DNA from 2 places in the Streptomyces sp. WG5 genome. Region 2 is predicted to be linked to the other one. Evidence: predicted binding sites of a transcription regulator. Region 2 holds the regulator's gene; the other holds the start of a gene.
What was found. The regulator HspR, encoded in region 2, represses chaperone genes until heat shock. The targets are predictions, from matches to a motif close to TTGAGNNNNNNNNNCTCAA.
Positions count from the first base shown of each region.

Region 1: lon (endopeptidase La) is a predicted target of HspR. The motif match lies at 4,665-4,683, and genes of this name have one in related genera.

Region 1 is NZ_JBNGGC010000021.1:103,683-110,959, forward strand. It holds gene ACP4IX_RS22760 (multifunctional oxoglutarate decarboxylase/oxoglutarate dehydrogenase thiamine pyrophosphate-binding subunit/dihydrolipoyllysine-residue succinyltransferase subunit) at 1-1,518, opposite strand, end outside; gene ACP4IX_RS22765 (sensor histidine kinase) at 1,814-2,938, opposite strand; gene ACP4IX_RS22770 (response regulator transcription factor) at 2,935-3,675, opposite strand; gene ACP4IX_RS22775 (spermidine synthase) at 3,798-4,520, opposite strand; gene lon (endopeptidase La) at 4,706-7,150, shown strand; gene ACP4IX_RS22785 (lysozyme) at 7,234-7,277, opposite strand, start outside.
Region 2 is NZ_JBNGGC010000028.1:86,309-93,585, forward strand. It holds gene ACP4IX_RS26385 (helix-turn-helix transcriptional regulator) at 1-32, shown strand, start outside; gene ACP4IX_RS26390 (LuxR C-terminal-related transcriptional regulator) at 1-1,038, opposite strand, end outside; gene ACP4IX_RS26395 (sugar ABC transporter substrate-binding protein) at 1,228-2,346, opposite strand; gene ACP4IX_RS26400 (heat shock protein transcriptional repressor HspR) at 2,521-2,976, opposite strand; gene dnaJ (molecular chaperone DnaJ) at 2,981-4,171, opposite strand; gene grpE (nucleotide exchange factor GrpE) at 4,214-4,900, opposite strand; gene dnaK (molecular chaperone DnaK) at 4,897-6,753, opposite strand; gene ACP4IX_RS26420 (MraY family glycosyltransferase) at 6,849-7,277, opposite strand, start outside.

The sequences.
Region 1 (7,277 bases), on a different contig from region 2:
GGTGGTGCGGCAGTACGAGTCGCGCAGCACGCCGAGGATGTCGCGCAGCTTCATCAGGGACTTGCCGGCGAAGCCGCCGACCGCGAACTCGCGCTCCAGGTCCCACAGGGTGAGCCCGTGCTCGGTGATGTCCAGGTCGGGGTGCTTGCGCTGCTGGTACTCCAGCGGGTCGGTGTCGGCCATGACGTGGCCGCGGACCCGGTAGGAGTGGATCAGCTCGAAGACGCGGGCGGCCTTGGTGACGTCGTCGTCGTGCGAGGCGTCGATGTCCTTGAGCCAGCGGACCGGCTCGTAGGGGATGCGCAGCGCCTCGAAGATCTCGTCGTAGAAGCCGTTCTCGCCGAGGAGCAGGTTGGCGACCTGGCGCAGGAACTCGCCGGAGGCGGCGCCCTGGATGACCCGGTGGTCGTAGGTCGACGTGAGCGTCATGACCTTCGAGATGCCGAGCTTGTTCAGCGTGTCCTGGCTGGTGCCCTGGAACTCCGCCGGGTAGTCCATCGAGCCGACGCCCATGATGACGGCCTGGCCGGGCATCAGGCGCGGCACCGAGTGGACGGTGCCGAGGCCGCCGGGGTTGGTCAGGGAGACCGTGACGCCGGTGAAGTCGTCCATCGTGAGCTTGCCGTCGCGGGCGCGGCGGACGATGTCCTCGTAGGCCTGCCAGAACTCGAAGAAGTTCATGGTCTCGGCCTTCTTGATCGCCGCGACGACCAGCTGGCGGTCGCCGTTGGGCTTGACCAGGTCGATGGCGAGGCCGAGGTTGACGTGCGCCGGCTTGATGAGCGTCGGCTTGCCGTCCTTCTCGCCGAACGCGTAGTTCATGGCCGGCATGGCCTTGATGGCCTGCACCATCGCGTAGCCGATCAGGTGCGTGAAGGAAATCTTCCCGCCCCGGGCGCGCTTGAGGTGGTTGTTGATGACGATGCGGTTGTCGAACAGCAGCTTCACCGGGACCGCGCGCACGGACGTGGCCGTGGGCAGTTCCAGCGAGGCGTTCATGTTCTTCGCGACCGCGGCGGCGGGACCGCGCAGGGTCACCAGCTCGGGACCGTCCGCGGAGGCGGTGGCCTCCTTGGCGGGCGCGGCGGCCTTCGTCTGCGCCTTGGCGGCGGGCTTGGCCGGGGCCGGCTTCGCTGCAGGAGCCGCAGGAGCCGCAGGAGCCGCAGGAGCCGCCGGGGCGGCAGCGGCGGGCTGCGCGGCTGCGGCGGCCGGCTGGGCGGCCGTCTGGGCCTGGGCCGGGGCGGGAGCCTGCGCCTGCGGTGCGGGGGCGGCCTGCGGCGCGCTGCCGGAGTCCGCGGCACCGGAGGCGGCCTGGGCCGCGGCCGCGCCTGGCTTGTAGTCGGCGAAGAAGTCCCACCAGGCTCGGTCCACGGAGTTCGGGTCCTGGAGGTACTGCTGATAGATCTCGTCGACGAGCCACTCATTGGCACCGAACGCGGCCGCGGGGTTCTTGCCCGCGTTGCCCGCTTGGTCGGTGTCGGTCGAGATGCTCGAGTTACTGGGGGACTGTGGCGACACGGCGAGAACCGCCCTCTTCCGCTTCTTCACAAGATGGTGGACAGCGGGAATCAAGGCTACGCCTCCCGGGCCCGGAAGGTCAGACCGGGCCCGTTCATCGTCGCGTAAGTCACATCGCAGACCGTGTTTCGGCGCTGGAAATGGCGGGAAACAAGCGAGGTTCTGCTGCGCGTGGGAAGGGGAGACCGGGACCCGGCGCCGAGAGAACGCGGGTCTGTACCTGGTCTGCGCCTGATCACACGTGTCCGCCAGCGCGGACGTCAGTGGATCTTGACGCTCCGCTTCGAACCCTACGTCAACTCGATGCCGTGGGAAGACCCGGAAGGGTGATCAGAATGCGGCAGCCCCGCTCGGATTCGGCCACTCCGATCCGGCCGCCGTGCAGATCCACCGCCCAGCGCGCGATCGCCAGGCCCAGCCCGGTGCCGCCGTCGCTGCCCGGACCGTGCGGCCGGGACACCGAACCCCGGTTGAACCGCTCGAACACCCGGCGCCACTCCGAGCGCGGGATACCGGGGCCCTCGTCGAGAACCTCCAGCTCCAGCGACTCCGGAAGGTCCCCGCGCCGCGCCCTGACCGTCACCCGGCCGTGCGGCGGGCTGTGCTTGACCGCGTTGTCGATGAGGTTGGCGACGACCTGGTGGATGCGCTCGGGGTCGGCGTGCGCGGTCAGCTCCGGTGGGAACACGTCGAGTGCCAGATGGACGTCGGTGCGGCTGTGACTGCCGGACCCGGACGCGATGCCCGCGCGTGCCGAGGCGACCATGTTGGCCTCCTTCAGTACGCCGGACAGGTACGGCCACACCTCGAAGCGCCGCTTGCGCAGCGGTATGACGCCGTTGTCCAGGCGGGAGAGGTCCAGCAGCGTCTCCACCAGCCGGCCGAGCCGCTCCGTCTGCCCGAGCGCCGTCCGCATGGTCTCCGGATCGGCCTCGGTGACCCCGTCGACGATGTTCTCCAGAACCGCGCGCAGGCCCGCGATGGGCGTGCGCAGTTCGTGCGAGACGTTCGCCACCAGCTCCTTGCGCTGCCGGTCCTGGGCCTCCAGGTCGTCGGCCATGCGATTGATGGTGACGGCGAGGTCGCCCAGCTCGTCGCGGCGGTTCTCGCGGACCCGGCGCGTGTAGTCGCCGTGCGAGATGGACCGGGCCACGGCGTTCATCTCGTCCAGCGGCGCGGTCAGCGAGTGCGCCACGAACTGGGTGATCAGCAGGGTGGCGATCATCGAGAAGACCGTGATGAAGCGCAGTTCCGTCTTGGTGTGCACCGCGATCACCGAGAGACCGGTGGTGATCAGCACCGACGTGACGACCAGCGCACCCAGCTTGGTCTTGATCGAGAACGGGCGTACGCCGCCCCAGGGTTCCCCGGTGTTCCGGGGGCCGGGGCTCCTCCGTGCGGCCTCCCGCCCTCCGCTCATGGCGTCGGCGTCTCCAGCGCGTACCCCACGCCGTGCACCGTACGGATCCGCTCGGCCCCGATCTTGCGGCGCAGCGCCTTGATGTGGCTGTCCACGGTCCGGGTGCCGGAGGCGTCCGCCCAGTCCCACACCTCGGCCAGCAGCTGCTCCCGGGAGAGCACCGCGCGCGGGGTGTTCGCCAGGCAGACCAGCAGGTCGAACTCGGTGGGGGTGAGGTGGACGTCCTCGCTGCGCACCCGCACCCGGCGCTGCGCGTGGTCGATCTCCAGCTCACCGAGGCGCAGGATGCCGCTGCGCGGCGTCGAGGCGGCCACGACGGCCCGCTCCACCCGGCGCAGCAGCACGTGCACGCGCGCGGCCAGCTCGCGCATCGAGAACGGCTTGGTCATGTAGTCGTCGGCGCCCACGCCGAGCCCGACCAGCATGTCCGTCTCGTCGTCGCGCGCGGTGAGCATCAGCACCGGCACCGGCCGCTGGGCCTGCACACGACGGCAGACCTCCAGGCCGTCGAAGCCGGGGAGCATGATGTCGAGGATGAGCAGATCGGGCTGCCATGCCTCGGCCGTGTCGACGGCGGCCGGACCGTCGCCCGCCGTTTGCACCAGGAACCCCTCGGCACGCAGGCGGGTCGCGATGGCGTCCATGATCGTCTGGTCGTCCTCGACCACCAGCACCCGGCGCTGGGCGCCCGGAGTAGCCGTCGCCGTGCCGTTGTGGGAGGTCTGTGTCTGCTCCATCGCCCGCCCCTGAGGTGTGCTTACCGGAATCAGTGGGGTGATTCCTCGTCTGCGCATGACTGCGATCGCCGCTTGAACGACCGCGTCAGGTCAGCAGCGTACGGGGATTCACCGCGCCTTTGCTATCCAGGCCCGATGCCGAGGTGGACGACGTCCGGAACGCCCCGGGCAACGGGGATCTCTTCGGTACGCACCTGCTGGAACCCGGCATTACGCAAGGTTTCTTCGAATTCCGGAGAGGGCTGCGCGGACCATACGGCGAGTACCCCGCCGGGCCTCAAAACCCTTGCGCAGCCCGCCAGTCCGGGCGGTGCGTAGAGCCCGTCGTTGCCCTCGGTGACGGTCCAGCCGGGGCCGTTGTCGATGTCGAGGCAGAGCGCGTCGTACGTGTCGGAAGTCTCATTGACGTACCGCACCAGATCCGCTTCCACGACCTCGGTGCGGGGGTCGGCCAGCGCCTCGGCGGACAGCGGTGCCAGCGGGCCGCCCCGGTGCCAGTCGATGACGGCGCGCTCGCGTTCGACGACCGCGATCCGGCCCCAGCGCGGGTCGGCGGCCGCGTGTGCGAGTGAGAAACCGACACCGAGTCCCCCGATCAGCAGGTGCGGCGCGTTCCGCACGGCACGGCCGGCGAGGGCGTCGGAGGCGGCGAGCGCGTCGGCCGCCGCGTCCACCAGCCGCCGCTCCGAGCGCCCGTCGGAGGTGTCCATCAGGAAGCAGCCGTTCGCGATGATCTGCAGCAGTGCCCCGTGCCGGCGCAGGACGACCTCGCCGTGCGGGCCCTCGCGACGGTCCAGCACTTCGGGGATGCCGTGGTCGTGGGAGTCATGGGAAGTGATGGGCATCGACCCATCCTGGCAGGGGGAATGCCGTGCGGTCCGGCCGCGCTCTCGCCTGCGGGCCCGAGGGGGCTGAGCGGACGGACAACTTCCGCTTCTTGATCGCTCAGAGCGAACACGCTGGGGGGAACAATCGCGGGCTCGCTTTCATTGAGTCGGTGTAACTCAACTTGAATGCCGAAGGGGAGATCATGGCTGCTGAGTCCGACGCCTTCACACCGTTGACCCTGCCCGTGCTGCCGCTCGACGACGAAGTGGTGCTGCCCGGGATGGTCGTCCCCCTGGACCTGAGCGACACCGAGGTACGGGCCGCGGTGGAGGCCGCCCAGGCCGCCGCCGGGTCCGAGCCGGGCAAGCCCCGGGTCCTGCTCGTCCCGCGCGTCGACGGCACCTACGCCACGACCGGCGTCCTCGGCACGGTCGAGCAGGTCGGCCGGCTGGCCGACGGCGACCCGGGCGCCCTGATCCGCGGACGGGACCGCGTGAAGATCGGCGCCGGCACCACCGGACCCGGCGCCGCCCTGTGGGTCGAGGGCACCCGCGTCGACGACACCGTGCCCGACCCCCTGCCCGGCCAGGTCACCGAACTGGTGAAGGAGTACAAGGCCCTCGCCACCGCCTGGCTGCGCAAGCGCGGCGCCTGGCAGGTCGTGGACCGGGTGCAGGCCATCGACGACGTCTCCGCGCTCGCCGACAACTCCGGCTACTCGCCCTTCCTCACCACCGAGCAGAAGCTCCGGCTCCTGGAGACCGCCGAGCCGGTCGCCCGCCTCCGGCTCGCCACCCAGCAGCTGCGCGACCACCTGGCCGAGCAGGACGTCGCCGAGACCATCGCCAAGGACGTCCAGGAGGGCGTCGACAAGCAGCAGCGGGAGTTCCTGCTGCGCCGCCAGCTCGAGGCCGTGCGCAAGGAACTGCGCGAGATCAACGGCGAACAGGAGGGTGAGGAGTCCGACGACTACCGCGCCCGCGTCGAGGCCGCCGACCTGCCGGAGAAGGTCCGCGAGGCCGCGCTCAAGGAGGTCGACAAGCTGGAGCGGGCCTCCGACCAGTCGCCCGAGGGCTCCTGGATCCGCACCTGGCTCGACACCGTCCTCGAACTGCCGTGGACCGTCCGCACCGAGGACGCCTACGACATCCGGGGCGCCCGGGCCGTACTGGACGCCGAGCACGCGGGCCTGGACGACGTCAAGGAGCGGATCACCGAGTACCTGGCGGTGCGCAAGCGGCGCGTCGACCGGGGGCTCGGCGTCGTCGGCGGGAGGCGCGGCGGTGCCGTACTCGCCCTCGTCGGCCCGCCCGGGGTCGGAAAGACCAGCCTCGGCGAGTCCGTCGCCCACGCGATGGGCCGGAAGTTCGTCCGCGTCGCCCTCGGCGGCGTCCGCGACGAGGCCGAGATCCGCGGCCACCGGCGTACGTACGTCGGCGCTCTGCCCGGCCGGATCGTGCGGGCGGTCAAGGAAGCCGGATCGATGAACCCGGTCGTGCTCCTCGACGAGATCGACAAGGTCGGCTCGGACTTCCGGGGCGACCCGGCCGCCGCCCTGCTCGAAGTCCTCGACCCCGCCCAGAACCACACCTTCCGGGACCACTACCTGGAGGTCGAGCTCGACCTGTCCGACGTCGTGTTCCTCGCGACGGCCAACGTCCTGGACGCCATCCCGGAGGCGCTGCTCGACCGCATGGAGCTGGTCCGCCTCGACGGCTACACCGAGGACGAGAAGATCGTCATCGCCCGCGACCACCTGCTCCCGCGCCAGCTGGAGCGCGCCGGGCTCGACAAGGACGAGGTCACGGTCGACGAGGGCGCGCTGCGCAAGCTGGCCGGCGAGTACACCCGCGAGGCGGGCGTGCGCACCCTGGAGCGGTCCATCGCCCGGCTGCTGCGCAAGGTGGCGGCCCAGCACGAACTGGGCGAACGCGAGCTGCCCTTCACCGTCACCGACGACGGCCTGCGCGCCCTGATCGGCCGGCCGCACCACGTGCCCGAGTCCGCCCAGGAACCGGCCGAGCGGCGCACCTCGGTGCCGGGCGTGGCCACGGGCCTCGCGGTCACCGGCGCGGGCGGCGACGTCCTGTACGTCGAGGCGTCGCTGGCCGACCCGGAGACCGGGGCGTCGGGCCTGACCCTGACCGGTCAGCTGGGTGACGTGATGAAGGAGTCGGCGCGGATCGCGCTGAGCTTCCTGCGCAGCCGCGGCGCCGAGCTGGAGCTGCCGGTGGCCGACCTGAAGGACCGGGGCGTGCACATCCACTTCCCGGCGGGCGCGGTCCCCAAGGACGGCCCGAGCGCCGGCATCACGATGACGACGGCGCTGGCCTCGCTGCTCTCCGGCCGGCTGGTGCGCACCGACGTGGCGATGACCGGCGAGGTCTCGCTGACCGGCCGCGTGCTGCCGATCGGCGGCGTCAAGCAGAAGCTGCTCGCGGCACACCGGGCGGGCATCACCACGGTGATCATCCCCAAGCGCAACGAGCCCGACCTGGACGACGTCCCGGCGGAGGTACTGGACAAGCTGGACGTCCACGCCGTCACCGACGTCCGCCAGGTCCTGGAACTGGCGCTCGCACCGGCGACGAACGGTGTGGGCTCGGAGGTTCCGGTCGCGGCGGTGGGGGCACCTCCCAGGCTTTAGGCACCGGGGGAGGACGTAGGCCGGAAGGCGGAGGCCCGGGTCCCGTGGGGGACCCGGGCCTCCGCTCCGTGGAAGGGGGACCGTCAGCCGTTGGCGAGCGCCCTGACGCGGTCCAGCGCTCCGTTGA
Region 2 (7,277 bases):
GGCGGTCGGGGATTCTGGACCGGGAACCCTGACGGCGGCGGGAGGCGGCGTGCTCCGCGGGGAGCCGTCCAGGCCGACCTGGGCTATGCGCACCCCCAGCTGCGTCCGGCTGGCCGCGCCCAGGGTCTCCGAGAGACGGGCGATGTGGGAACGGGCCGTGCGGACGCTGATGCCCAGCCGTTCCGCGATCACCGCGTCCTGATGCCCCTCCGCCAGGAGCGCCGCGATGGAATGCTCGCGGTGGGAGATGCCCTCGAAGCCGGTGTCGGGGAGGGGGGCGGTCAGGGGGATCGCGAGGCGCCACAGGCGTTCGAAGACCGTGACCAGGTAGGCGATCAGGGCGGGGTGGCGCAGCTCCAGGGCCATCGTGCGGTCGGTGTTGGCGGGGATGAAGGCCACCGTGCGGTCGAAGAGGATGAGGCGGTCGACGACCTCGTCCAGGGTGCGGGCCTCCACCGTGTCGCCCATCAGGTCCAGGTAGTTGAGCAGGCCCTGCCCGTGCCGGGCCACGTGCGTGTACAGGTCCCGCATCCGCACCCCGCGCCCGCGCAGTGCCAGCGCGCGGTGCAGTCCCTCCGACAGTTCGTCCTCACGCCGGATGCCGCCGGGCTGGACGGTGAGCACCTCCGTCGTGCACGCCTGCGTCGCCTCGTCCATCGCCGCCTGGATGCGGGCCAGGCCGTCGAGGACCCGGATCGCCGCGCCCCCGGACGCGGCCGGCGTCTGGATCTGCCGTCCGAGGCCCGCGTACCGCTCGAAGGCCTCCACCGCGGAGCCCACCCGCCGCTGACTGGCGCTCACCTCGTCGTGGACCCCGCGCAGCAGCCGGGTCATGACCTCCTGCGGGGAGGTCGGCACCAGCCAGTCCATGTCGTCCGGGTCGGGGTGCAGCAGGGCCAGTTCCAGCAGGCAGGGCACCGGCTCGGCGTCCCGGCGCGGCACCCGGCCGCGCCGTACGGCCCGGGAGTACATGCGGTCCCCGGCCGCGCACAGCCGGTCGGCACCGTGTGGATGCTCATCCGCCCCGTGCCCGGCCATCGCCCATCCCACCCCCGGTTCCGGCTCCTTCCGCAGCGCAACTATGCGCGGCCGGGACCGGGTCCGCAACACGGCTCCGCAGGGAACGACGGCCGGAAAACGCTGGTTGCAGCCGCTGTGCCCGGCGCGGTGTGCCGGGACCGGAGCGGTGTGCCGGGGCCGGAGCGGTGTGCCGGGACCGGCGCGGGACTACTTCAGCCCGATCTCCGCGCAGTCCTCCGCGTACTTGGCGGTGCAGATGTCGGAGACCTTGTAGAAGCCGTCCGCGACGACGGTCTGCTCGATGTTCTCCCGCGTCAGGGCGACGACGGGGACGAGCTGCGCGGGGATGCCCTTGTGGGTGGGGCTGTCGACCTTGTCGCGGGCGAGCGCGTCGAACTGGATGTCCCGGCCCTGGACCCGCGCCACGGCCATCTCCGCGGCGCTCTCGGCCTCCTGCGGGTAGGACTTGTACACGCTCATGTACTGCTCGCCGGTGACGATCCGCTGCACCGCGGCGAGTTCCGCGTCCTGGCCGGTGATCGGCGGCAGGTCGGTGACGCCCGCGTCCTCCAGGGCCTTGATGATGCCGCCCGCCATGCTGTCGTTGGCGGAGTAGACGCCCGCGATGTTCTTCTTGCCGATCTTCTCGATCGCCTCGATCATGTTCGCCTCGGCGTTCTGCGCCTTCCAGTCCTTGGTGTCGAAGGACTGGGCGATCGTCACCTTGCCGTTCAGCTGGGCCAGCGCCCCCGCCTTGAACTGCTTGGCGTTCGGATCGGTGGGCGAGCCGTTCATCATGACGATCTTGGCGGAGCTGCGCGCGTCGCTGCCGAGCGCCTCGACGAGGGAGCGGCCCTGGACCTCGCCGACCAGCTCGTTGTCGAAGGAGATGTAGGCGTCGATCGGGCCCTCGGCCAGCCGGTCGTAGGCGATGACCGGGATGCCGGCGTCCTTGGCCTTCTGCACGCTGTCCCCGACGGCCTTCGCGTCGACCGCGTCCAGGACGATCACGTCGACCTTGTCGTCGATCATCTGCTGCATCTGGGCGGCCTGCTTGGCGGGGCTCGCCTCGGCGTTGGCGTACTTGACGTTGCCCTCGTCGCGCGTGAGGTCGGCGATCTTCGCCTTGAAGAAGGGGTAGTCGAACTGCTCGTAGCGCGTGTTCTCCTTCTCCGGAAGCAGCAGTCCCACAGTGATGTCGTTGCCCTTGGTCGGGCTCGCCGCGTCACTGCTCTCCGACGCGTCCAGCGCACCGCAGGCGGCCAGCGAGAAGGTCATCATGGACGCGGCCACGGATATGGCGATACGACGGGCACGGCTGTTCACTGCGCTTACCTTCCGACACACGGGTGTTGTGGTGACCCAGGTGAGGGAAGCCAACGCTGTCTTCACGAAATCGTCAAGAAGTACTAGACCAATGAGACATCACCGTTGCGAACAGGCCCGGAGGTTCGGTCGAACTCCCGGGCCCGTCACAGCCGTTCTGCCTGGTACGGCCGGTCAGTCCGAGGACTGACCGCGCCGCTTCGGCCGCCACACCACCAGGGCGCTGGTCTGCTGTACCTCTTGGTACGGGACCAGGTCGCGGCGGTACGAGGCGTGCACCGCGGCTTCGCGCTGGCGCATCGCCGACGCCGCGCCGTCGAGGGCGTCCTGCAGCTCCGCCATGCGGGCCTGGAGCGCGGCGACCTGGTTCTCCAGTTCGATGATGCGCTTGATTCCGGCCAGGTTGATGCCCTCGTCCTGCGACAGCTGCTGCACCGTGCGGAGCAGTTCGATGTCGCGGGCCGAGTAGCGCCGGCCGCGGCCGGCCGTGCGGTCCGGGGAGACCAGGCCGAGGCGGTCGTACTGGCGCAGGGTCTGCGGGTGCAGGCCGGAGAGCTGGGCCGCCACCGAGATGACGTAGACCGGGGTGTCCTCGGTCAGTTCATACGGATTGCGTCGACGACCGTCCATCCCGTCAAGCTCCCTTCGCGGCCTGGAACAGCTCCGCCCGCGGGTCCTCGTCCGCGGTCGCCTCGCGATACGCCTCCAGCGCATCACGAGCCTTCCCCGAAAGGTCCCTCGGAACACTCACCTCGACGGTGACCAGAAGGTCACCGCGGGTGCCGTCCTTGCGGACCGCGCCCTTGCCCCTGGCCCGCATGGTGCGGCCGCCCGGGGTGCCCGCCGGCAGCTTCAGCGTGACGGGCGGGCCGCCCAGCGTCGGGACCCGGACCTCGCCGCCGAGGGCGGCCTCTGCGTACGTCACCGGGACGGTGACGGTGAGGTTGTCGCCCCGGCGCCCGAAGACGGGGTGCTCCTTGACGTGCACGACCACGTACAGGTCGCCCGCCGGGCCGCCCCGCTCGCCCGGCGTGCCCTTGCCGCGCAGCCGGATGCGCTGCCCGTCCGACACCCCGGCCGGGATGCGGACCTGCATCGTCCGCGAGGACTTGGCGCGTCCGGAGCCCTTGCAGACGTCGCAGGGGTCCTCGGCGATCAGGCCGCGGCCCTTGCAGTCCGGGCACGGGTCGGTGAGCGAGAAGCCACCGCCCGAGCCCCGGGCGACCTGGCCGGTGCCGACGCAGGTCGGGCACACGCGCGGCGTGCCGTTCTTGTCGCCGGTGCCCGAACAGGCCTTGCAGGGCGCCTGCGAGGACATCCGCAGCGGGACCGTCGCGCCCTCGATGGCCTCCGTGAAGCTCAGCGTGACCTCGGACTCGATGTCCTGGCCGCGCCGCGGCTGGGTCCGGGTGCCGGTGCCACCGGCGCCGGTGCGGTTGAACAGGCCCCCGAAGACGTCACCGAGCCCGCCGCCGAAGCCGCCGGCGCCCTGGCCTCCGCCCTGGGCGCCGCCCCCGAAGAGGTCGCCCAGGTCGAAGTTGAACGTTCCGCCGCCGCCCGCGCCCGGCCCCGGGCGGAAACCGCCGTTGCCGAAGAGGGCGCGGGCCTCGTCGTACTCCTTGCGCTTCTTGGGGTCACCGAGGATGTCGTTGGCCTCGGAGATCTCCTTGAAGCGCTCCTCCGCCCTGACGTTTCCCTTGTTGGCGTCCGGGTGGTTCTCGCGGGCGAGTTTCCGGTACGCCTTCTTGATCTCGGCCTCGGTGGCGTCCTTGGGGACGCCGAGAACCTTGTAGTAGTCCTTCTCGATGAAGTCCTTGGTACTCATCCCCGACGTCCCTCCTCTCGCGCCTCTTTCGTCACTTCGAGCTCAGCCCTCGTCCGGGCCACCGCTCTCCTTGGTGCCGGCGTTCCCCGCGTTGTCCGCGGAGTCGGAGCCGTCGGCGGCCTCGGTGCTCTCCTCGGCCGTTTTGACCGTCTGCGCTCCGGGCTGCGGCTCGGCGACCGCCACCCGCGCGGGGCGGATGGTGCGCTCGCCGATCCGGTACCCGGGCTGCAGGATCGCCACGCACGTCGTCTCGGTGACGTCCGGTGCGTAGGAGTGCATCAGGGCCTCGTGGATCGTCGGGTCGAAGGGCTCGCCCTCCTTGCCGAACTGCTGGAGGCCCATCTTCGCGATGGTCGTCTCCAGCGACTCCGCGACGGACTTGAAGCCGCCGACGAGTTCGCCGTGCTCCCGGGCCCGACCGATGTCGTCGAGTACGGGAAGCAGCTCGGACAGGAGGTTCGCGACGGCGACCTCCTTGACCGCGACGCGGTCCCGCTCGACCCGGCGGCGGTAGTTCTGGTACTCGGCCTGGAGCCGCTGGAGGTCCGACGTGCGCTCGTTCAGCGCCGTGCGCAACTGGTCCAGCTGGGCCAGCAGGCCCGCGTTCTCGCTTGCGTCCCCGGCCGGGGCCGCCCCCTCTTCGGAGGCGGCCTTCGGCTCGGCGTCGTCGGGAGTGGCGCCGGAGGGGACGTCGGGCTTCTCCTCGAAACCCGGGGTCTCCTCCGTCACGCGGCACCGTCCTTGCGCTCGTCGTCCACGATCTCGGCGTCGACGACGTCGTCGTCCTTGTCACCGGAGGCGGCACCGGCACCCGCGCCCGGGGCCTCGCCACCGGCGGCCTGCGCGCCCTGGGCGTCGGCGTACATGGCCTGGCCCAGCTTCTGCGAGACGGCGGCGACCTTCTCGGTGGCGGTGCGGATCTCGGCGGTGTCCTCGCCCTTGAGCTTCTCCTTCAGCTCGGCGACGGCACCCTCGACCTCGGTCTTGACCTCGCCCGGGACCTTGTCCTCGTTGTCCTTGAGGAACTTCTCCGTCTGGTAGACGAGCTGCTCGCCCTGGTTGCGGGACTCGGCGGCCTCGCGGCGGGCGTGGTCCTCCTCCGCGTACTTCTCGGCCTCCTGGCGCATCCGGTCGACCTCGTCCTTCGGCAGCGAGGAGCCGCCGGTGACGGTCATCTTCTGCTCCTTGCCGGTGCCGAGGTCCTTCGCCGTGACGTGCATGATGCCGTTGGCGTCGATGTCGAAGGCGACCTCGATCTGCGGGACGCCGCGGGGCGCCGGCGGCAGACCGGTCAGCTCGAACATGCCGAGCTTCTTGTTGTACGCCGCGATCTCGCGCTCGCCCTGGTAGACCTGGATCTGCACGGAGGGCTGGTTGTCCTCGGCGGTGGTGAAGATCTCCGAACGCTTCGTCGGGATCGTCGTGTTCCGCTCGATCAGCTTGGTCATGATGCCGCCCTTGGTCTCGATGCCGAGGGACAGCGGGGTGACGTCGAGGAGCAGGACGTCCTTGACCTCGCCCTTGAGGACACCGGCCTGCAGGGCGGCGCCGATGGCGACGACCTCGTCCGGGTTGACGCCCTTGTTGGCGTCCTTGCCGCCGGTCAGCTCCTTGACGAGCTCGGCGACGGCGGGCATGCGGGTGGAGCCGCCGACGAGGACGACGTGGTCGATCTCGGACAGCTGGATGCCGGCGTCCTTGATGACGTTGTGGAACGGCGTCTTGCAGCGCTCCAGCAGGTCGGACGTCAGCTGCTGGAACTGGGCGCGGGTGAGCTTCTCGTCCAGGTGCAGCGGGCCCTCGGCGGACGCGGTGATGTAGGGCAGGTTGATCGAGGTCTCGGTGGACGAGGACAGCTCGATCTTGGCCTTCTCGGCGGCCTCGCGCAGGCGCTGGAGCGCCATCTTGTCCTTGCCGAGGTCCACGCCGTGGCCGGACTGGAACTGCTTGACCAGGTAGTCGACGACGCGCTGGTCCCAGTCGTCACCACCGAGGTTGTTGTCACCGTTGGTGGCCTTCACCTCGACGACACCGTCGCCGATCTCCAGCAGCGAGACGTCGAACGTACCGCCACCGAGGTCGAAGACCAGGATGACCTGCTCGTCCTTGTCCAGGCCGTACGCCAGCGCGGCGGCGGTCGGCTCGTTGACGATGCGCAGGACGTTGAGGCCCGCGATCTCACCGGCCTCCTTGGTGGCCTGGCGCTCGGCGTCGTTGAAGTACGCCGGGACGGTGATGACCGCGTCGGTCACCTTCTCGCCCAGGTAGGACTCGGCGTCCCGCTTCAGCTTCTGCAGCACGAAGGCGCTGATCTGCTGCGGGTTGAAGTCCTTGCCGTCCAGGTTGACCTTCCAGTCGGTGCCCATGTGGCGCTTGACCGAGCGGATGGTCCTGTCGACGTTCGTGACCGCCTGGCGCTTGGCCACCTCGCCGACCAGCACCTCGCCGTTCTTGGCGAAGGCGACGACGGACGGCGTGGTCCTGGCGCCCTCGGCGTTGGTGATGACGGTGGGCTCGCCGCCCTCCAGAACGCTGACGACGGAGTTAGTCGTGCCCAGGTCGATGCCGACCGCACGTGCCATGGTGAATAACCTCCAGCTGACTTGAGTGGAACAGGCTCAAGTGTGCACGACACCCCCCGCGCGGTCAACAGAGGTGAGTCGGGCTCACTCAACTCTTATCCGTTCCTTACGCGCAACGACGCGCTGACCTGGTCTTTCTCGGCCCGCCTGGCCTGCCGAACCGGAAAAATCGACGCCCGGGAGGGCGCACGAGCCGGGGCACCAGTCACCCCGGCGAGCCCCTGGGGCTCCACCCACCGCTCCGGCCGGAGCTGCGCCCGGGACTGCCCCGGCGCCTTCGCCCCCGCCCGGGGACGCTCCCGCACCTGCGCCCGGGGCTGCGCCTCGCCCTGCGGGAGGGAGGGCACCTGCCCCTGCGCCCCGGCCGGCGCCCGGACCGCCCCCTGGCCCTGCACCCGGGCCGACGCCTGGCCCTGCGCCTGTTCTCGCATCCGGACCTGCGTCTGCCCTCGCACCTGACCCCTCACCCGGACCTTCGCCCGGCCCCATACCCGGGCCCACCCCCGCGCCCGCGCCCACCTCCG